Regions from separate parts of the Arthrobacter ramosus genome, predicted to be linked through region 3. Evidence: riboswitches for the same ligand, from Rfam matches in the RefSeq annotation. Region 3 holds a riboswitch; each other region holds the start of a gene.

Region 1 (7,161 bases), 2.0 Mb from region 3:
ACGTTACCGACATGATTCCCGGCGTTCCGTGCGGAGCCATCCATTGGACTGCAACGTCCTCAAGCGGCTTCTCCACGGGCTCCCCGAGCCATTCGGTGACGCGCTCCGCGGAGCCGGCAATGGTGAGGCTGGACATCTTTACGTCGCTGGGGTAAACGAGGGACGGGTGAAGTGCAGGGTCGCCCTCCCAACGGAGCAGGTAGGGAACCTGGGGATCGGCGATGAGTCCCAGGATGCCGATCTGCGACCAGACGAGTTCGCGACCGTCCGGAAACTTGCGATTGCCGGGGACAGCGGCGCGTCCGAGCCGCTGTTCGAACGGGCTCAGGTCGTCAACAGCGACGCACCAGCCCATCCATCCACCTCCTGCGGCGGAGCGTGCACGGACGGCTTGTCCAAAAGGTGCCTTGTCGGATGCCGGGTGGTCAAGGACCTCGACAACTTCCAGGTATTTGTGGTCAGCAAGGGGGATGATCATGTTCCGGGTACCGAAGCGCGGGTGCACTCCGCCCCGGACTGCGTCCACTCCCAATGCTGCGGAAATCCGCTCGGTGGTGGCCAAGAGGCCATCTCGTTCACAAGCGTAAGAGACGTGATCCATGCGCATGGCTTCATCTTGGCACTTTGTGATGAAGCTCTCAGCTAAGCCAAGCCTAACCAAGGTGGGATGTATCGAAAACGCAGCTCAGAGTCACTTCAGGACGCGCCAAGACCGAAAACTACTGTGTTCGTCACAAAGCTTCCGGAGCCCGCAATACCGTCCCTAGACTGGCGGCAACCGAACGCCGGCAGGCTGAATACCGCAGCTCGGCAGGCTGAAGCACGGCAGAGAGCCCAGACAACCAGGAGTCCGCATGTCCCAAGGATGGTCATTCGAAACGCGCCAGATCCACGCCGGCCAGGAGCCGGACGCCGCCACCGGCGCCCGGGCACTCCCCATCTACCAGACCACCTCGTTCGTCTTTCCCAGCGCGGAAAGCGCGGCCAACCGCTTTGCGCTGGCCGAGCTGGCGCCCATCTACACCCGCATCGGCAACCCTACGCAGGATGCGGTGGAACAGCGCATAGCGAGCCTGGAGGGTGGCCTGGCGGCGCTTCTGCTGAGCTCCGGCCAAGCCGCGGAAACGTTCGCCATCCTCAACGTCGCCGAGGCCGGCGACCACCTGGTCGCCAGCCCGAGCCTTTACGGCGGCACCTACAACCTGCTCGCTCACACGCTGAAGAAATTCGGGATCTCGGTCACCTTCGTCGAGGACCCGGACAACCTCGACCACTGGCGCGACGCCGTGCAGCCAGATACCAAGCTGTTCTTCGCCGAAGTCGTCTCGAACCCCCGCCAGGACGTTTTGGACATCGAGGGCGTCTCCCGCATCGCGCACGAGGCCGGAGTCCCGCTCGTCGTCGACAACACCCTCGCCACGCCCTACCTGATCCGGCCCATCGAGTGGGGCGCGGACATCGTGGTGCATTCGGCCACCAAGTACCTGGGCGGGCACGGATCTGCCATAGCCGGTGTCATCGTGGACTCCGGCAACTTCGATTTCGGCAAGGACCCCGAGCGGTTCCCCAACTTCAACACTCCGGACCCCAGCTACAACGGCCTGGTCTATGCCCGCGACCTCGGCAAGGACGGTGCCCTCGGCGCGAACCTCTCCTACATCCTCAAGGCCCGGGTCCAGCTTCTGCGCGACCTCGGCTCGGCAGTATCCCCGTTCAACGCTTTCCTGATCTCCCAAGGAATCGAAACCCTCAGCCTGCGGGTGGAACGCCACGTGGACAACGCCACTAAAGTGGCGCAATGGCTCGAAGGGCGCGACGACGTCGAATCGGTCGCGTACGCGGGGCTGCCTTCGAGTCCGTGGTTCGAACGCGGGCGGAAGTACGGGCCCCGGGGCACTGGCGCGGTGGTCTCCTTCACCATCCGCGGCGGGATCGACGCCGGCAAACGCTTCGTGGACGCCCTGGAGCTGCATTCGCACGTGGCAAACATCGGCGACGTCCGTTCCTTGGTCATCCACCCCGCGTCCACGACGCACAGCCAGCTGACCCCGGAACAGCAGGCCGTGGCCGGAGTGACCCCGGGCCTGGTGCGGCTGTCCGTCGGGATCGAGCACATCGACGACATCCTCGCGGACCTCGAGTCAGGATTCCGGGCGGCCAAGGGCGCCTAGGGAGCCAGATCGCTCAATGACGGGGCGCCCACTCCTGGGGGGCGCCCCGTCTCTCGCTTAACCAGCGAGGAAGTACCCGGAAGTGTCGGCGATCAGCTCCACTGTGCCGTTGGAGTTGTTGGTGAAGGAAATGGTGCCATCGGGAGCAACGGGCGTAATGGCGAAGTTCGGGATGATCTGTCCCGTCGCGAAGTTCACGTTCGAGGTACCGGGTTGTGTGCTTCCTCCGGCGTAGGCGGTGATGAAGCCGAACGACGACGGATTGGCCACGGTGATGTTCATCGCGACCGCGGAGACGCCGGATGCTTGGACGCCGCCACGGCCGGTGACCTTGACGCTGATGGTCTGCCCGGGGGCGACCGGTCCGTGGAATCCGCCGGTTCCGTCGCGGGTGTCCAATTGCCGGAACGGGATCTGGGCGGAAAACGCGCCGGCGGTTGACGGTATGCCTGCAAGGTAATAGCCCGATGTATCGGCAATGATCTGGACGGTTCCGCCGGAGGTATTCGTGAATGAAATCGTCCCGTCGGGAGCGACGGGCGTGATGGCGAAGTTCGGGACGATCTGTCCCGTCGCGTAATTCACGTTCGAGGCGTTCGGTCGCGGAGTCCCGCCCGCGTACGCAGTGATGAAGCCGAACGACGACGGATTGGCCACGGTGATGTTCATCGCGACCGCGGAAACCCCGGAAGAGGGAATGCCACCCTGCCCGGTGACGCGGACCCTGATGGTTTGCCCCGGCGCGACCGGTCCGGTGACGCCGCCGGCACCGTTCCGGGTATCCAGTTGCCGGAATGGAGCCTGGGCGGAGAACGTCCCGGGAGCGGGTGATGCGCCAGCGGTGAGGTAGTAGCCGGTGATGTCGGCGATGAGTTGGACCGTGCCGTTGGAGCTGTTCGTGAAGGAAATCGTTCCGTCGGACCCGACCGGCGTGATCGCGAAATTCGGGACGATCTGCCCGGGAGCAAAATTCAGGTTCGAGGTCGCCGGCCGATTGGTTCCGCCTGCGTAGGCGGTGATGAAGCCATTCGACGTCGGGTTGGCCACCGTGATGTTCATTGCGACAGCGGAAACTCCGGTAGCTGGGAGGCCGCCGCGTCCGGCAACCTTGACACTTATGGTCTGTCCGGGGGCGACCGGCCCGTTGACACCACCGGTCCCGTCTCGTGTGTCAAGCTGCCTGCAAGGGGTCGTAGCCGCAAAACCGCCCAAAGGGTCCTGTGATGGAGAAAAGAGCGAAGCGCTGACGTAAAGCAGGCGGTTTGGCATGCAGTTCCCAGTCAACTGAACTATTCCGGCCGTTGAGCCGACCGTCAGCGTTGCCGAGACCTGCGCAGGGCTCCACGATGGATGCATGGAGAGGAGCATCGCGGCAGCTCCTGCCACATGGGGAGAGGCCATTGAGGTTCCATTCAGGACAGCCGTTGCGGTATTTGACGTCTGCCAATCTGAGGTGATCTGGACCCCTGGTGCGTACAGGTCGACGCAGGAACCGTAGTTGGAGAAGGAAGCCTGCCGGTCGAAGCTATCGCTCGCGGCCACCGTGAGGGCGGCAGGAACCCGGCTTGGGGACAGTGTGCACGCATCCGTGCTGGAGTTGCCAGCCGCCAGGGTCACGGTAATGCCGCTATTGATCGCGCCCTGAACAGCGTCGTCCAGGCTCTGGTTCGCAGATCCGGAGAGGCTGAGGTTGGCGACGGCGGGTTCGCCGGGCTGGTGCTGCTGAACTATCCAGTCGAGGCCGGCTATGACGTCGGAGGAGTATCCCGTACCGTCACAACCAAGGACCCGCACCGGCACAATGGTTGCCGACTTGGCCATGCCATAGGTGCTGCCGGCCGCGATCCCTGCTACGTGCGTCCCGTGGCCGGCGTCGGGCATTGCCGGGTCGGTGCAGGGAGCATTGGCAGGCTGCCCCGAGAAGGCACTCCACCCCGCGGTTACCCGGCCGCCGAAGTCCGTATGGGTGCCAAGCACCCCGTTGTCCACCACGTAGATCGGAACCCCGGCGCCGCTCGAAGGGGGTGTGTAGCTCCCGGACAGGGGGAGGGCCCTTTGATCGGTCCGGTCAAGGTTCCAAGGTGCTGGTGCCTGGGTGTCGGAAATCCGCACCGGCATATCCCGGTCCACGGACACAACGTGGCTCGACTTCGCCAACGCAGCGGCCTTGGCGGGCGTCGCCGTGACGACTGCGGCCTTCACGGCATGCGTGAACGTCTTGTCCACCGCGACTCCTTGCGAGCGCAACTCCGCGGTCTTGCCGGCAACGTCCGTGCCGTCGGCGTAGTGGACCACGTACCGGTCTTCGCCAGCTGCCGGAGTGGTGTCGGCATGCGCCGGCAGCGGCACTCCCACAGTGAAACCTGATACCAGCATGAACAGGGCTATCGGAACGACGCCGAATGGCTTTTTCACGAGCTTCAATCTTCCTGTGACGCAGGGCCGCGGCCGCAAGAACGGGCGCACAAGGCGGATGCAATGAAAACGCAAACTGCTGCGCCCAATTGTATCTCCAGTCACACAGGCATCACCCGTCTCTTCAATTTTCGACGCCCGCAGGCCCTGCTTCGTGAACAAAACGCGGCCGAGTGTCACAAAGATGTCATAATCTTCGTCAGAAGGGGTCCGGTTTTCCTAGACTCTTCCTATAGGTCATGAGTGCCAGTGACAGCCCCGGCTTGCTGGCCGGCAACCCTCCATTCGCGGCGGGGTGCCCCGGGTGAAGACCTGGCCCTTCGCTGTATTGGCGGCGGGCAAGCGCGATGTGAGGTGCCAACGAATGACAATTGCTGCAACAGCCATACCCCTTTCCGGTACCCCGGACGGAACCCTCAAGTATGTTTCCGTGGGCGGACTCGAGCTGGAGGCCGGGGGTTTCCTGCCGGAGGTCGTCCTCGCGTACGAGACGTGGGGGCGGCTCAACGCAGACGCCTCCAACGCTGTCCTGGTGGAACACGCCCTGACCGGCAGCACCCATGTGGCCCGTGGCGAGAGCGATGAAGAAGGCTGGTGGGAGCAACTCGTTGGTCCCGGCGCCACCATCGACACGGACCGCTACTTCGTGGTCTCCGTCAACATCGTGGGAGGCTGCTACGGCAGCACCGGGCCGTCGTCGTGCGCTCCTGACGGCAGACCGTGGGGTTCCCGCTTCCCGCTCGTGACCCTGCGGGACAGCACCGTCGCCGAAGCCCGGCTGGCCGACGCTTTGGGGATCCGCAGCTGGCACACCGTCGTGGGCGGGTCCATGGGTGGTGCCCGTGCACTCGAATGGGCCGTCAGCTATCCGGACCGCGTCAAACGATGCGCCGTGATTTCGATCGGGGCGTACAGCACTGCCGAGCAGATCGCGTTTGCGCAGGCCCAGACGCTCGCCATCCGGCAGGACGCCGACTTCAACAGCGGGGACTACTATGGCCAGGCCGCGCCCGAGGCGGGGTTGGCCCTGGCCCGGCGGATCGCCCACATCACCTATCGTTCGGCGGATGAACTGGACTTCCGCTTCGGCCGGAACGCCCAGGGCGGCGAGACACCCCTTCAGGCTGCCGCGTTGGGGGACCGGGGCCGCTACCAGGTGGAGAGCTACCTCGACCACCAGGGAAGCAAACTGGTCCAGCGCTTCGACGCCAACAGCTACATCGCCATCACCGAGGCCCTCATGAGCCACGACATCACCCGCGGCCGGGGCTCCCTGGAGGATGCGCTGTCCGTGGCAACAGCGAAGTTCTTCGTTGCCTCAGTGGACTCGGACCGCCTCTACTTCCCGGAACAATCCCACGAGCTGGCCAGGGCCTTGCCGGGAGAGGTCCCGGTTCACGTAATCGAGGCGCCGATCGGGCACGACGGGTTCCTCACCGAGATCGGACAGCTCGGTCCCCAGCTGCGAGAGGCCTTCTTCGGCTGAATCAGCCGTTCATGATCTCCTGGCGGAGCTTCATGTAGTCCTCCATGGCGATTTTCCCGTCGCTGTACTCCTGGTCCAGTTCGGCCAGTTTCCGTGCCCGGTAGCCTTGGGGAGCACTGTTCGGCTGGGGCGCGCTGTTCGGCTGGGGCGCGCTGTTCGGCTGGGGAGCGGCCGACGACGGCGGAGCGGCCTGCGGTGCGCGCCTCGCCACCGGAGGTTGCGGCTCAGCCGGGATGATTACCGGGGGTTGCTCCGGGTATCCGACGGGATAATTCTGTGGCGGATAGGGCTGCCCGGGGTAATTCTGCGGAAGGAAGTCTCGGAGCCTGCGCTGGCGCGATCGGTTGTACATGCGGATCCCCATGGGAATCAGCCAGGAGCAGACGATGATCCAGAAGATCAAGTTGTTCACGGTGGAGGCCTCCTAGGTCTTTCACCAGCTTAGCCCCGCTCCCTGTGACCCACCCCGTGGTTTCCGGTCAGCTCCGGGGAAGGATGGTCTCGGCAGGACCGAAGACGGGCCCCGGCGTCGGGCGTTTCGGCAGGATTCCGTCGCCGGAGGACTGGTGCCGGATCCGGCGGATGACCCACGGGACAAAATACTCCCGTGCCCATACGAGGTCGCCCGAGCGGGCTTCGCGCCAACTGCGCTGGGGGAGCGGTTTGGGGAACAGCGGTTCGAGGTTGTGCGGCACATTGAGGGAATCGAGGACCATTGCTGCGATGGTGTGATGGCCGAGCGGCGAGAAATGCAGGCGGTCTTCGTCCCACATCTGGGAGTTGGAGAGTTGCCGCAGGGACCACATATCAGCGATCACCGCATCGTGGCGGGTGGCCACTGTGCGGAGGTTTTCGTTGTAGATGGCCACCTTGCCGCGGATCCGGCCGAGTACTGATGACACGGTGTCCGGACCGTTGAAGAGAACCACGGTGGCGCCGTCGGAACTCAGGGTCTGCACGGCGGCATCGAGTTTCTCGGCCAAGGAGTCGGGATCGCCGCCGGGACGGATGAGGTCGTTGCCGCCTGCGGAGATGCTCACAAGGTCCGGCTTGAGGTCCATGCACGGGCCAAGTTGTTCGTCGAGGATC
Region 2 (7,161 bases), 2.5 Mb from region 3:
AGGCCCACGACGTGGCCCAGTTCGTGTTGGATCACCGCGGAGACGTAATGGGCGCCGCCGGAGACGCCCAGCAGTTCCGTGATTTGCGGGGCGTCCAGGTCCAGGCTTCCCGAGACGTAGCTCTTGGGTCCGGTGCCGAAGCTGTACATGGTGCTGCCGCCGGTGCCGATGACGGATCCTGCCAACGCCGGAGCCGCCTCGGGAGTGGTCCAGGAAATCAGCAGGGGTGCCCAACGATCGCCGTAGAGCGCGGGCTGGTAGGGCTTGCGCTTCTCGGAGGGTTTTTCCGTGCTGGTGCCGTCGTCAACGAATTTGAGGCCGGTGGCGGCGGCGATCTTGGCGATGGCGTCGGCGATGAGCCCCTCGGATCCGGCCGGGGCGAGGGCTGCGTTGACCACGTAGTGCAATGGCCGGCACGGGGAGTAGCCCACCGGCGTGCCGTCGGCGTTGGTGGCCAGGAACTTGTACGAGTTGCTGGCCACGGCAGGCTTGGCGGGGGAGCCGAGCGGGTGCCCGGCTTCTTCCAGGCCAGGCGGCGGGGTATCCGGCGCACGGGCCGCCTTTTGTGGCCCCTGCCCGGGAGCCGCGCCCTGCCCGGGGCTGCTTGCCGTGGCATAGGCGGAGGGAGCCAGGTTTGGAAGCAACCCGGTGATGCCGGGGTCGCCGCGGAGGAAACCACTGACAAGCACGGCTACGGCAGCGACGACCGCCACCACCATCAAGTTTCGGAACAGCGCCAGAACGGTACTGGCGCGCTTGGGCGGCGGGCCGCCGTCGTACCCGTAGTTTGAATGCAAGTCTTCCCCCAAGTCCCTGCACCGGCGCCCCGTTGCGCCGGCGCTACTAACCGATGACAGCGCCGAAGACGAGTCCCAGCCCATACGTGGCCGCGGCCGCACCGAGCCCGATGGCAAGTTGCCGGAGGCCGCGGGTCAGCGGCGAGGTTCCGGACAACAAGCCGACGACGGCGCCGGTCGACAGAAGCGCGATGCCCACCAGCGTACCGGCCACAGCAAGCGCCGCGAAGCCCGTCATGCCGAAGATGAACGGCAGGATAGGCACGATGGCGCCCGAAGCGAAGAAGCAGAAGCTCGAGATCGCTGCGCCCCAGGCGGAGCCTACGGCCTCGTGCTCGTTCACGGTTTCTTCCACTTCGGGGTGGAGCGAGAGGCTGGGATCGCAGTCGCAGCTGTAGAGGCCCATGCGTTCTGCTGCGCGGTGTTCGGCGGCTTCCCGGGACATGCCCCGGGCCAGATACACGAGGACCAGCTCATTGTGCTCGATGTCCAGGGCCGGGGCTGCGGTCAGCGTGGCTTGGGTGGGTCGGGTGGCCTTGAGGAGCTCGAGCTGCGAGCGGACCGAGACATACTCGCCGGCACCCATGGACAGCGCGCCCGCCAAAAGGCCGGCGATACCGCTGAACAGGACCACGGCCGCGGGAACGCCCGTGGCCGCCATGCCCATCACGAGGGAAAGGTTGCTGACCAGGCCATCGTTGGCGCCGAATACGGCCGCGCGGAAGGTGCCGGACAACCTGTTGCGGCCGCGCGTCGCCAGGCCGCGGACTACTTCTTCGTGGATCTGTTCGTCGGCCGCCATGGCGCGGGTCGCTGCTGGATCCTTCGCGTAAGGCGAGCGGCCTTCAGCCCGTTGGGCGAGGGCCAACACGAACACTGATCCGAAGTTCCGGGCCAGGAAGCCGAGCATTTGGCTCCGGACCGAGGCCGCCTTCGGCATGCCGGCATGTTCGCCGAGGACCCTGAGCCAGTGCGCCTCATGGCGGCCCTCAGCCTCAGCGAGGGCCAAAAGGATTTCGCGTTCCTCGCCGTCCCGGCGCTGCGCCAGTTCGCGGTACACGGCGGCCTCGGCCCGCTCGTCCGCCAAGTACTGCCGCCAGCGCTTGATGTCCGACGACGACGGGGGAGTCTTGGTGGCTGCTGCGTCTTGCGATGGACTGCTCGAGTCCGAGGGATTGCCTGAATGCGAGGGTTTTGTGTGCGGTTGCACCGGGACTCCTGGGTTGCTGGGGCGGGCTTCATCGCCTCATTGCAGCTCCACTTTATCGCCAATTTCCGCGGCTTTTCGGCTGGCAATCCTTACTGGATATTTTAGGTGCACCTCAAAAACCGGGAGACTCGCGGGAGGCCTTGACCGCCGCAGGGGGCAGTGCTGGGATGGATGAACAGGGTCCACGAATTGGCGGGGTAGCGTGATGACCGGCTGCCTCATATGCCTGTGCGATGGGCTCAGCGGCACGTCGAACGGAGGTTGCACCATGGACAGCACCGAAACCCACGCCCGCCACCCCGACCGTCCCACGGTCGAGGCCGATCCCGCCTATGACTACAGCGAGGACCTGGCGGTGGAGGAAGACTGGGAGGACCAGCCCGAGGTTCTTGACGATGACGAACGGGTGGTTCCGCTCGATGCCGACGAACACCGTGAGTCCGAAGATATCGAATAGCCCCGGCTCGCTAAACCCGACGTGCTAAACCCTGGTAGCTAGAACGCGCTCAGGATGAAGTGCCTCTGCACGCCCGCCCGGTGCCCGGTTGCCGCCACCGTAAGGGTGAGTTTCCGTGTCGCGGGGAACCAGCGCGCGGGCTGGACTGCTTTTGAAAGCGCTTCGGTGATGAGCCGGGGCTCATGATGCCAATAGCGTTCCAGGTTTCCGTCCACCACGAACGTGATGGAGCCTTGGGAGAGGTCGACGCCGGGAATCACCCGGACGAACTCGTCCACCCGCCGGGGGCGGGGCAACAAGAGGGTGCCGGAGTGGGTGGTGCGGTCGGCTGTGGCGCCGTTTTCGAAAGGCATGGCCTTCTCCTGTGGAGTTGCTCTTGCCCGTTCGGTTGTCTCTGGTCCGAGCCGGGCCGCTTCTTCATCCGAACCACCCGTGAACATGGGGTTGGCGTGTGGCAAGTCGGAGCTTTGCACCACATCTCTTGAAGCTCTTCCTACTGTACATGCAGCAGCGGCGCCGCACCCTCCCAAGGAGAAGGTGCGGCGCCGCCGTTGTACTTGACTCTGTGAAGCTTAGTGGCTGGCCACCGGGTGGACTTCCAAGGGGAGTTCCTCCACGGCCGCCCCGGCAACGCGGCGGTCCCATGCTTCGCGGACGGCGGGCTCGGTTGGCGGCGTCAGGAGGGAGACCACAACGTAGACCAGGAGCGAGGCGCCGAGGCCCCAGTAGATGGGATCGTTGGCGTAGACGCCGTCTTCACTGGGGATGATTCCCGTGGCGTAAGCGATCAGCAGGCCCAGCGTCAGTATGGACCCGACCGCCATGGACCAAGCCGCGGCAATACCGGTGCCACGCTTCCAGACCAAGCCACCGAGGATAGCAACCAGCAGGCCGCCCACCAGGATGTCGTAGGCGATGGTCAGGGCCACGACGACGTCTTGCGCCGCCATGGAGATCAACACGGCCACGATGCCCAGGCCAAGGACCCAGTACCGGTTGGCCTTGACGTCGTGCTCGGGGTTTTCGGTGTCGTCGGTGTTGATCGTCTTGCCGAACCAGCTGGCCACGAACGGGACCACGTCGGCGCGGGCAACGGTGGCTGCGGCGATGAGGGCTCCGGAAGCGGTGGACATCATGGCCGCGACTGCCGCCGCCATGACGAGGCCGCCGATGCCGATCGGCAGGATGTGGGTGGCTACCTCGGCGTAGACAACGTCCTTGCCAAGGGCCTTGACGTCGATGTTGGGCAGGGCAACGCGGGCGGCAAGGCCGATCAAAGCGCCGGCGACGCCGTACAGGACGCAGTAGACACCGGCAGTGGCGCCGCCCCAACGGGCCACCTTGGGGGTCTTGGCAGTGAAGACGCGCTGCCAGATGTCCTGGCCGATCAGCAAGCCCAGGGTGTAGACCACGAAGTACGTGATGATCGTCTGGGCTCCGATGCCGTCCAACTGGAAGAAGCTGGCGTCAACACGGGCACGGATGCCGTCGAAGCCGCCTGCCGCGTTAAGGACGAACGGGAGCATGAGAAAGAAGATGCCCACCGTCTTGATGATGAACTGCACCTGGTCGGCGAGGGTGATGGACCACATGCCGCCGATGGTGGAGTAGACCAGGACGATGGCGCCGCCGACGGCGATGGCGAGCCAGCGCTCCCAGCCGAAGAGGACGACGAAGATGGTGGCGTAGGCGCCCGTGGACGTGGCGCACAACATAAGGGTGTAGGCCAGCATGACGATGCCGGAGGTCTGCGTGGCGCGCTGGCCGTAACGCAGGCTCAGCATCTGGGAGACCGTGTAGATCTTCAACCGCTGGATGGTGCCGGCGAAAAGCAGGCTCAGGAGGAGGACGCCCGAACCGATGGCGACTACCAGCCACATGCCGGATATGCCGAACTTGTAGCCGAGGCCGACGCCGCCAACCGTCGATGCGCCGCCGAGGACGACGGCGGCCATGGTGCCGGTGTAGAGCATCGGACCGAGGCGGCGCCCTGCCACCAGGAAGTCGCTGTTGTTCTTGGTGCGCGACTTGCCCCACCAGCCGAAGGCCAGCATGGCGAGCAAATACACCACCACGATCGCAATATTGATGAACGAAGAGTCCACGGTTGGCTCCTGAAAGTGATGCGCAGAGTTCCTGGGGATTCCGACGCCCGTCCGCTGGGTTTCGTTGCGGGTCGCGGAAGGTCTCTGCGCGGGTGATTGGGGAGAGTAGTCTGTGATGTATGCCTCACAAACAACACTTGTTGCCTATGAGGATACGTAGTGATGCGAGTAACAGTCAAGGCGCTGCTTTGCGGAGCGGACTCATCGGCGGACTTCTAGCTAGCCAAAGGCCCGGCCACGCGGGCGATCCGGCTACTATTGCTGCAATGACAGGGCCGCATAAACGGCCTGAAAGGTTCGTGAATGAAGGCTCTCCCCGTTGAACCGAGCAACGTCCCCGTTGCCATCGGTTCCAGAATCCGTGCCGCACGCCAATCGCAGCGGCTCACCATCGAGCAGGTTGCCGACGCCACCGGCCTGACCAAAGGGTTCCTGAGCCGTGTGGAGCGTGACCTGACATCGCCGTCGGTCGCTTCCCTTGTGACGCTTTGCCAAGTTCTTTCGGTGTCCATCGGGGACCTTTTTGCCGCGCCGGAGACCCATCTGACCCGGCGCGACGATGGGCCGCGGATTTCGCTCGGCGGCCAGGGAATCGTGGAACGGCTCCTGACCGCCCGATCGGAACGGAGGTTGCAGATCCTGCAGGCCTCCATCGAGCCCCGCGGCCGGGGAGAAGCCGAGCTTTACGCCGTCGATTGCGACGTCGACGTCCTGCACGTTGTCAAGGGCCGCATTAAATTGATCCTCACCAACGAGGAGTACGAGCTCGAAGAGGGAGACACGCTGTCCTTCCCGGGCCGCGAGCCGCACACCTGGGTCAATCCGACGGACGAGCCTGTTGAGGTGCTCTGGATCCTGGTGCCGGCAGCCAGCCGCTGACGCTGGCACCGCGCACACCCGGCATACGGGGCCGACACGCGGCGTGTAACACACCTGAAACATGACTGACTTCAGGATTTAACCCTGGGGCCGGCGGTGTTACGTGCCTGAAATGATGCATGCGGAATGCTGAAACAGGGCGACTGTACCTTCGAGTCAAGGCAACTCGTCAAGGTCGGTATCCCGTGGGGTACCAGGACCTGTTCGTTTTAAAAAATGGTCTCGCCGTGCGGGCGCCATGGAGCGCCGTATATGCAGGAAGGCTCCCGAAATGAACCCAGTATTCTTCAGCGTAGGGCTCGATGTGAACCCCCAGACCCTGGATCCCGGCGCAACAGCCTGGATGCTTGCAGCTTCCGCCCTCGTCCTTCTCATGACGCCAGGTTTGGCGTTCTTCTACGGCGGCCTGGTCAGGATGAAGTCCGTCCTCAACATCATGATGATGAGCTTCGGAGCCATTGGCGTGGTCGCGGTGGTCTGGGCCCTGTGGGGCTACGGACTCGCCTTCGGCCCGGACACCCTGGGCGGCTTCATCGGAGATCCCTTCGCGAACTTCGGACTCAGCGGACTGGCCAGCGTCATCGGCGGGAAAGCCCCGGGCTTGCCGGACATGGTCTTCATAGGATTCCAAGCCACCTTCGCCATCATTACGGTCGCATTGATCAGTGGCGCGGTGGCCGAACGTGTCAGGTTTGGCCCGTGGCTGTTGTTTGCCGGCCTTTGGGTCACCATCGTCTACGCTCCCATTGCCCACTGGGTCTGGGGTGGCGGCCTCTTCGGATCCACCGGGATCATCGGCAGCAAGATCTCAGCCCTCGACTTTGCCGGTGGCACCGTTGTCCACATGAACGCGGGCATGGCCGGGCTGATGCTCGCAGTCGTGCTCGGCAAACGGCTCGGATTCATGAAGGACCCCAACATCCGGCCGCACAACCTTCCCTTCGTGATGCTTGGGGCGGGCTTGCTGTGGTTCGGGTGGTTCGGCTTCAATGCCGGTTCGGAACTGGCCGCTGATGGAATCGCCGCACTCGCCTGGACAAATACCCTCCTGGCCACAAGCGCAGCGCTCCTCGGCTGGCTCCTTGTCGAAAGGCTCCGCGACGGCCACGCGACGTCCCTCGGTGCCGCGTCCGGCGCCGTCGCGGGCTTGGTGGCGGTCACCCCGGCCTGTGGATTCGTGGATCCCATTGGCGCGATCGTCATCGGCGTCATCGCTGGTGCCGTCTGCGCACTGGCCATCGGGCTGAAGTTCAAGATCGGCCTGGACGATTCCTTGGACGTTGTTGCCGTTCACTTTGTCGGCGGCCTGTGGGGGACCCTGTCCCTCGGATTCTTCGCCGTACCCTCGGCAAAGACTGAAGGCGGCCTCTTCTACGGCGGCGGCCTGACCCAATTCTGGCCCCAAATATTGACGGCCCTGATGGTCACCGCGTGGACGGCGATCATGACGACGCTCATCGGGCTGGCCATCCACAAGACAGTGGGCATGCGCGTCAAGGAACACGAAGAGCTGACGGGCATCGACATCACCGAGCACGCGGAAACCGCCTACGAGCTGGCCATGGTTGGCGGGTCCTTCAATCCCGGGGAACCACAGAACGGCAAAACCCCGTCTTCCAGCGGTGAACCAGAAACTAGCTCTAACGGGAAAACAGATCGGATGCGCAGCAAGGCGTCGACGTGAAATTGGTGACGGCCATCGTGAGGCCGGAG
Region 3 (7,161 bases):
CGCATTTGCCGGACTCATCATCGGCCCGGTCTTCAGCCGCCAGGGTCTCATGAATGCCGTGGTGGTCACCGCCGTGCTGTTCTTCCTCGGGGCGGCGGCATCCGCCGTCGGGATCCGGAACCCGGTGCTGGGCCCTGCGGTGATGGACTCTCCGGAAGGTCCAGCGCCCGACGACGGCGGGACGGCTGCCCAGCGCGCCTGAACAGTACTTTCCAAGACACCGGCTTTCCAGTCACAGCTTCGTCAGCGTTCCGCGAGGACGCAGCCTTCGTGGATGGTGTCCGTGGCTACCCACAACGCCGAAGTGACCTCATCAGCGAGATCGTAGTCGCGGCTGCCCGGACCTTTTCCGATCCGGACCACCAGCGCACCGCCGAACGGTTTGCGGCCAATCACCTGGACGCGGGCATCAAGGTCGATTTCCTCGGCGGACAGGTAGCGCAGCAGCTCCGGGTTTTCGTCGCTGATCCGGGTGATCTTCCCGGAATGGCCGTCGTCGAGCTCGATCATCCGGTGCGCATGCGGCAGGCTCACCGAACCGTCCGCAGCGGGGATGGGGTCACCATGGGGATCGCGTCCGGGGTTGCCCAGCTTGGCGGCCATGCGATCGATGAACGTGTCCGAGACAGCGTGCTCGAGCATCTCGGCCTCGTCGTGGACTTCATCCCAGCTGTAGCCCAGCTCCCTCACGAGGTAGGTCTCGATCAGGCGGTGCCGGCGGACCATGCCCAGGGCAAGCTGCATTCCCTGGGGGGTCAAGGTAATGGCGCTGTAGGGCTGGTGGTCCACCAGGCCTTGGTCCTTGAGCTTGCGGACCATCTCCGAGACGGAGGAATTGGCGACACCGAGCCGCTGCGCGAGCTGTGAGGACGTGATGGGTTTGTCCTGCCACTCCGTGAAGGAGTAGATGACCTTGACGTAGTCCTCGATCGAGGAGGAGGGCGCACTGGTCTTCACGGTTCCAAGCCTATCGTGAACCGGCCGAATCAGACTTTCCGAGCCCGCCAGCTCTGGGTGAGATAGGGCAACGGGATGACCTCGCCCTCAGCGTGCCCGAGATGTTCGAAGAGGTACCACTGAAGATTGCCCATGACCTTGGCCCGGGTGGCGCGATTCGCCCTCAGATAGTAGCTGCGCGACTTCACGAGTTCGAGGATGTCGGCCGGAGTCACGGGATCCTCCCAACGCGTCAGGTGACTTTCGAGGCCGGCGAACTCCAGGCCCACCACAGGCCGGAAGTCCGGTTTGTGGACATCGCCGGCATGCATGATGCGGGACAAGCGATGGACCCAGGGCACTGAAGTGTCCAGTTGGTTCCAGATCAAGCCGAAGACGCCCTGGGGTCGAAGGATCCGGGCGATCTCGGTGCTGGCGGCGAGGGGATCGCACCAGTGCCAGGCCTGGGCAACGCTGACGACGTCGAATGCTGAGTCCGCCAGTCCAGTTGCCTCGGCCGTGCCCTTCAGGGCGACCACTTGTGGATGCGTTTTGCGCAGTTGGATGAGCATGTCCGTGGAAGGGTCCACTGCGGACACAGCCAGCCCGCGCTCGACGAGGAGCGACGTGAACTTTCCGGTGCCGGCGCCGATGTCTGCCGCGTCCCGCGCACCTTCAGGCAGCAGCCAGTCTGCCGAATCCGCAGGGTAGCCGGGCCGGACACGGTCATAGTGTTCTCCGCCGTCCTGGAAACTCCGGCCGAGTTCAAGGCGCCGCTCCTCATAAAGCTTGGGGCCGGCTGACGTGCCTTTGGGTCGCGGGGCCACGCAGGAACTCCTTCGTAGGACAGGAAAAATACCCTACGAATCTACCGCAATCAGTCGGTGCTGCAGGGAGCGGCGCCCGCGGTCCCGGGAGTGTTGGGAGCCCACTCCGGGTAGCTTCGGTGGTCGTTCGCCGGGACCCACCGGCCGGCATCCACCACGTAGTCCCAGCCGAGGCCATTGCTCTTGAGCGCTTGGATGCCCGCGATGAGCCGGGTGGCGTCTTCCAAGCGCGAGCCCACGCCGAAACTGGCTCGAAGGGATCCGGAGGGAAGGCCGAGGCGCTTGAGCAGCGGGTGGGCGCAAAAGCGTCCGTCGCGCAGGCCAATGCCGTGCTCGGCCGCAAGGTAGGCAGCCACCAGTCCGGCGTCGTAGCCCTGGAGCGAGAAGTTCACGACGCCGATGGTGTCCTGGGGATCGGTGTCGCTGAAGATCTGGTGCACGGTCACGCCGTCGATCTCCTTGAGGCCCTCGACCAGATGCGAGCGGATAGCGGCCTCGTGGGCGTGCCATTCATCGTGGTCGAGGCTGGCAATCACTTGTGTGGCCCGTGCGAGGGTGGCAGCGCCGAGCACGTTCGGGGAGCCGCCTTCGTGCCTGGCCGGTCCCGTGGCCCAGCTGACAGAGTCAAGGCGCGCCTCGCGGACGGCTCCGCCTCCGGCAAGGTGCGGTGTGCCGGCGTCGAGCCAATCGGGGCGGCCCACCAGGACACCGGCGCCGAACGGTGCATAGAGCTTGTGCCCCGAGAAAACCAAGTAGTCGACATCCGCGGCGGCGATATCGATGCGGCGGTGCGGGGCGAGCTGGGCCGCGTCCACCACAATCCGCGCCCCGAATTCGTGGGCCAAGGCAGCGAGGTCCTTGATGGGCAGGATTTCGCCGGTCACGTTCGACGCGCCGGTGACAGCCAGGAGGCTGACGCCCCCGTGGGAGAGCGCCGTGCGGACATTGGACACGGTCTCGGACAACGTTCCCGCGGCAACGATGCTGCGGTGGGGGACGCCTTGCCACGGCAGGAGATTGGCGTGGTGCTCAATGTCCAGGTAAAGGACTTCGCCAAGGTGCCGACCGTCCTCAACCGGCAAGCAGCCGGCCAGCAGATTGAGGGAATCGGTGGTGTTGCGAGTGAAAATGACCGAATCGTCCGGCCGCCCGCCAACGAAGTCACGGACGATGTTGCGGGCGTTTTCGTAGACCGAGGTGCTGATCTGGGAGGCATAGCCTGCGCCGCGGTGGACGCTCGCGTAGTACGGCAGGATCTCGTTGAGGTACGCGGAAACCACGGTCAGGGCAGGTGCGGACGCGCCGTAGTCGAGGTTGGCGTAGCGGATGTGGCCGCCCTGGATCAAGGGTGCCTGCAACTCCGCGCCGGTGACCGCGGCCAGTGGGCGGGATGCCCGGGGGAGGGCTTCACCGCGCTGCTGTGCGGATTCGTTGTGCTGCGAAAGAGCCGGGGAAGTAAATGTCGCTGTGCTCATGGGACCTCACTCAAGAGGGACCCCTGCGTACAGGGGGTCCGCGCTTGCCGCATCCGTTCCGGACCGGCCGGGTCGTCACCCGGGGCACCCCGCCGCGATGGAGGGTTGCCGGCCAGCAAACCGGGGTTTCGCGCTGGCACTCGTGACCTGTAAAGAGCGTAGGACACCGGCAAGGCTGGTTCCAACGTGACCCGGATTGTTAAGCGGATTATTACACCGCCGGATAACTGTGCGTTCTGCCGAAGAAAAAGCAGCGGACGCCCCCAAAAAGGGGCGTCCGCCGTCGTTTGTTCAGTGAAGAGAGAGGACTAGAGGAGGTCGTCGAGCTCGGGGTTGAGCCTCTTGAGGACCTCCGAGTGCAGGATCGAGTTGGTAGCGACGGCGTTTCCGCCGAAGGGACCATCCGCGCCGTCGAGGGACGTGAAGCGTCCGCCGGCTTCCGTCACGATCGGAACCAAGGCCGCCATGTCGTAGACCTGGAGTTCCGGCTCCGCGGCGATGTCCACGGCGCCCTCGGCCACGAGGCAGTAGGACCAGAAATCACCGTACGCACGGCTGCGCCAGACATCGTTCTCGAGGCCCAGGAAGCTGTCCAGCGAACCATGCTGCTTCCACTCGGACAGCTCGGAGTAGGAAAGCGAGGCGTCTTCAAGCCGCGACACGTTGGAAACCTTCAGCCGGGTGGCTGCGGCCAGGGATCGGCCCATGTAGGCGCCCGAGCCCTTGGCCGCCCACCAACGCTTGCCGAGCGCCGGAGCGCTCACGAGCCCCACTACTACCTCGCCCTCGTCCACGAGGGCGATCAACGTAGCCCAGACGGGCACGCCGCGCACGAAGTTCTTGGTCCCGTCGATGGGATCGATGATCCAACGCCTTGAGCCGTGGCCCGTGCTGCCGAATTCTTCCCCGAGGACGGCGTCGCGGGGGCGGGAACGGGAGAGCTGCCCGCGGATAGCTTCCTCGGCGGCTTTGTCGGCATCGGTGACGGGGCTCAGGTCGGGTTTGGTCTCGACCTGGAGGTCCAGTGCCTTGAACCGCTCCATTGTCAGGGAATCGACGGAGTCGGCCAGGACGTGTGCCAGCCGCAGGTCGTCGTTGTAGCTCGAATCGGGTTGGGTCATGGTTCCAAACTACCGTCTATTCGCCGGTGAGCCGGGGAGGTAGGACGGCAAGCGCGCAGGTAGTTGACCGTGCTGTTAATTGACCGGGCTATTAATTGACAGTGCCCAGTTCCTTCGCCTCTTGGGCTTCCATGCGCGGGTCCGCGCCGAGGAGCCGGCGCAACGACGCCAAGCGGGCCGGGCCTGCCTCGCCGGCGTGGCCGTCAGCGACCCAGGAATCCAGTCCGCAGCGAACCGCGGAGGCATCGTGCTTGCAGCCTCGCTCGCACATTTCCGTTCCAGGTTCCAGATCCGGGAAGGCATGCAGGATGCGGTCCGGGTTCACGTGGGCGAGGCCGAAGGAACGGATGCCGGGCGTATCGATGATCCAGCTGCCGCCGGGGGCGTCACTGAGCTTTAGTGCAAGCGCTGAGGACGAGGTATGGCGGCCCCGGCCCGTCACGGCGTTGACCCCGCCCGTGGCGCGTTCGGCGCCGGTGAGGGCATTCACCATGGTGGACTTCCCGACGCCGGAATGGCCCAGGAGCACGGTGACCTTGCCGTCGAGGTAGTCCCGCAATTGGCCGACGGCGTCGCCGTCGAGGCGGGCGGACAAGCCGTCGTCGGAACGGGCGTCGATGCCGGAAGCCCCTGCGTCGGCCGTCCGGCTGATGATGATGGGGAAACCCAGGCTCACATAGTTGGCAAGGAGTTCCGTCGGATCCTTGACGTCCGCTTTGGTAACGAGCAGCAGCGGCTCGATTCCGGCGTCGTACGCTGCCACCAAGGCGCGGTCGATGAATCCGGTGCGCGGCTCCGGGTTGGCGGCCGCAACCACCACCACGAGCTGGTCGGCGTTGGCGACGACGGCCCGTTCGATCGGATCCGTGTCATCGGCACTCCGCCGCAGGAGGGTCTTGCGCTCCTCGACGCGCACGAGGCGGGCGAGGGTGTCCGGGGCTCCGGACACATCGCCGACGAGGGCCACGAAGTCTCCGGGAACCACGGGGGAGCGCCTCAGCTCCCGGGCACGGGCGGCAATGACGATGCGCTCATTGTCCGAGCTTTCGCCCACTATCGCGGTGTAGCGGCCGCGGTCGACTGTGATGATGCGCCCGATCACGGCGTCGTCGTGGCTGGGGCGGTCCTTCGTGCGGGGGCGTGTGCCCTTCTTGTTGGGGCGGATCCGGACGTCGGACTCGTCCCAGGAGCTTGCGTCGCGAGCCATCGTTAGTTGCTTGTCTCCGTTGAGCCGGTGCCCGCGACCGCTTGGCCGGCACTGAGCATCGATGCCCAGATTTGCGGAAATTCGGGCATGGTCTTGGAAGTCGTCGCGATGTCTTCAACCTGGACACCCTCGACGGCGAGCCCCAGGATGGCCCCCGCGGTAGCCATGCGGTGGTCGGCGTAGCTGTGCACGACGCCGGCGTGCAGCACCGCGGGCCGGATCACCAAGCCGTCGCTGGTTTCCTCGGCGTCGCCGCCGAGCCGGTTGATTTCCGCGACCAGCGCAGCAAGCCTGTCCGTTTCGTGTCCACGTAAATGCGCGATGCCAGTGAGGCGGGAAGGGCTGGTTGCCAGGGCGCACAATGCCGCCACCGTAGGGGCGAGTTCGCTGGTTTCGTCGAAGTCGGCGCCCAGGATCTCCGGTCCGCCGGTGACTGTCAGTGTGCCATTGTCCAGCGTGACCGTGGCACCCATGGTGGCGAGGATGTCCCGCCAGAGATCCCCGACTTGCGTGGTGTTGGCCGGCCAGTTGGGGATCCGGATAGTTCCCTTCGTCGCCAGCGCCGCGGCGAGGAAGGGACCCGCGTTGGAGAGATCCTGCTCGATCCTTTCGTCGAATGCCTGGATCGTACCGGGGGCGACGCGCCAATGGTTCGGCACGGAGTCATCCACCTGCACCCCGACGCCCCGGAGGACCGAGACGGTCATGTTGATGTGGTCGAGGCTCGGCACGGGCTTGCCGACATGCTCCAGGTGAAGGCCCTCATCGAAGCGTGCACCGACCAGCAACAGGGCGGAGACGAACTGCGACGAAGCGCTCGCATCGATCACCAAGTGGCCACCGCGGACAGAGCCGGTGCCGGAAACCTTGAACGGCAGGGAGCTCGCCGTGTGCCCGTCCAATGCGCTGACTTCCACTCCGAGTGTCCGGAGGGCTTCGATGATGGTGCCCATGGGACGTTGGCGTGCGTGCGGATCGCCGTCGAACACGGACGCGCCGTTGCGGAGGGCCGCGAGCGGCGGCACAAACCGCATGACCGTGCCGGCCAGGCCACAGTCGATGGCGGTCTCCGATGCGGCAGCCGCCGGGTCGATAGGGGTGACTTCGAGATCCGGGCCGTAGTGTCCATCACCGGGAACCTCGGTAATGCTGGCGCCAAGCCGGCGCAGGGCCTCGACCATCAGGGCGGAATCGCGCGAATGCAAGGGTGCCCGGAGCCTGCTTGGGCCGTTGGCCAGTGCCGCCAGGACCAGATAGCGGTTGGTCAGGGACTTCGAACCAGGAACCGTGACCGTGGCATCCACAGGGTGGCTGGCGAAGGGTGCCGGCCACAGGGGGAGTGCGGAGGTGGTGGTGCTCCCTGAATCGTCTGTCTGCGTGGCGGGGGTTCCTGGCATGCTTCCTTATGCTCCAACTGCGTTGTCTACGGCCTTGCGGACGGCCCGGTCTGTCTTCTTGAACTGCTTGCCCGTGGCCTTCTTCGCGTCCATGGCGAGGTGTTCGGCACGCCACGCGAGGCTCGGTTTGCCCGCGGTATCGACAGCGGCAAGGAAAACGCCACCCGTCAGCGAAATGTTCTTAAGCAACTGGGCGCG

The links. A riboswitch is a leader RNA that binds a small molecule or an ion and turns the genes downstream of it on or off. The one in region 3 is predicted to bind S-adenosylmethionine.
Region 1: another riboswitch for S-adenosylmethionine. It lies ahead of metX (homoserine O-acetyltransferase MetX); the one in region 3 lies ahead of ABD742_RS06420 (aminotransferase class V-fold PLP-dependent enzyme).
Region 2: another riboswitch for S-adenosylmethionine. It lies ahead of ABD742_RS17740 (hypothetical protein); the one in region 3 lies ahead of ABD742_RS06420 (aminotransferase class V-fold PLP-dependent enzyme).

The regions. Positions count from the first base shown of each region.
Region 1 covers NZ_BAAAWN010000001.1:3,357,836-3,364,996, reverse strand. Annotated here, with positions in the region: gene ABD742_RS15595 (VOC family protein) at 1-607, opposite strand, end outside; gene ABD742_RS15590 (bifunctional o-acetylhomoserine/o-acetylserine sulfhydrylase) at 855-2,171, shown strand; gene ABD742_RS15585 (S8 family peptidase) at 2,229-4,586, opposite strand; SAM riboswitch class IV at 4,822-4,937, shown strand; gene metX (homoserine O-acetyltransferase MetX) at 4,951-6,072, shown strand; gene ABD742_RS15575 (hypothetical protein) at 6,074-6,484, opposite strand; gene ABD742_RS15570 (SGNH/GDSL hydrolase family protein) at 6,552-7,161, opposite strand, start outside.
Region 2 covers NZ_BAAAWN010000001.1:3,845,397-3,852,557, reverse strand. Annotated here, with positions in the region: gene ABD742_RS17755 (matrixin family metalloprotease) at 1-740, opposite strand, end outside; gene ABD742_RS17750 (VIT1/CCC1 transporter family protein) at 844-2,007, opposite strand; gene ABD742_RS17745 (hypothetical protein) at 2,276-2,464, shown strand; gene ABD742_RS17740 (hypothetical protein) at 2,503-2,817, opposite strand; SAM riboswitch class IV at 2,832-2,951, opposite strand; gene ABD742_RS17735 (sodium:solute symporter family protein) at 3,037-4,569, opposite strand; gene ABD742_RS17730 (helix-turn-helix domain-containing protein) at 4,873-5,448, shown strand; gene ABD742_RS17725 (ammonium transporter) at 5,720-7,132, shown strand; gene ABD742_RS17720 (P-II family nitrogen regulator) at 7,129-7,161, shown strand, end outside.
Region 3 covers NZ_BAAAWN010000001.1:1,361,350-1,368,510, forward strand. Annotated here, with positions in the region: gene ABD742_RS06405 (MFS transporter) at 1-202, shown strand, start outside; gene ABD742_RS06410 (metal-dependent transcriptional regulator) at 244-957, opposite strand; gene ABD742_RS06415 (class I SAM-dependent methyltransferase) at 987-1,763, opposite strand; gene ABD742_RS06420 (aminotransferase class V-fold PLP-dependent enzyme) at 1,814-3,238, opposite strand; SAM riboswitch class IV at 3,274-3,386, opposite strand; gene hisN (histidinol-phosphatase) at 3,547-4,359, opposite strand; gene rsgA (ribosome small subunit-dependent GTPase A) at 4,451-5,566, opposite strand; gene aroA (3-phosphoshikimate 1-carboxyvinyltransferase) at 5,569-6,963, opposite strand; gene ABD742_RS06440 (DoxX family protein) at 6,970-7,161, opposite strand, start outside.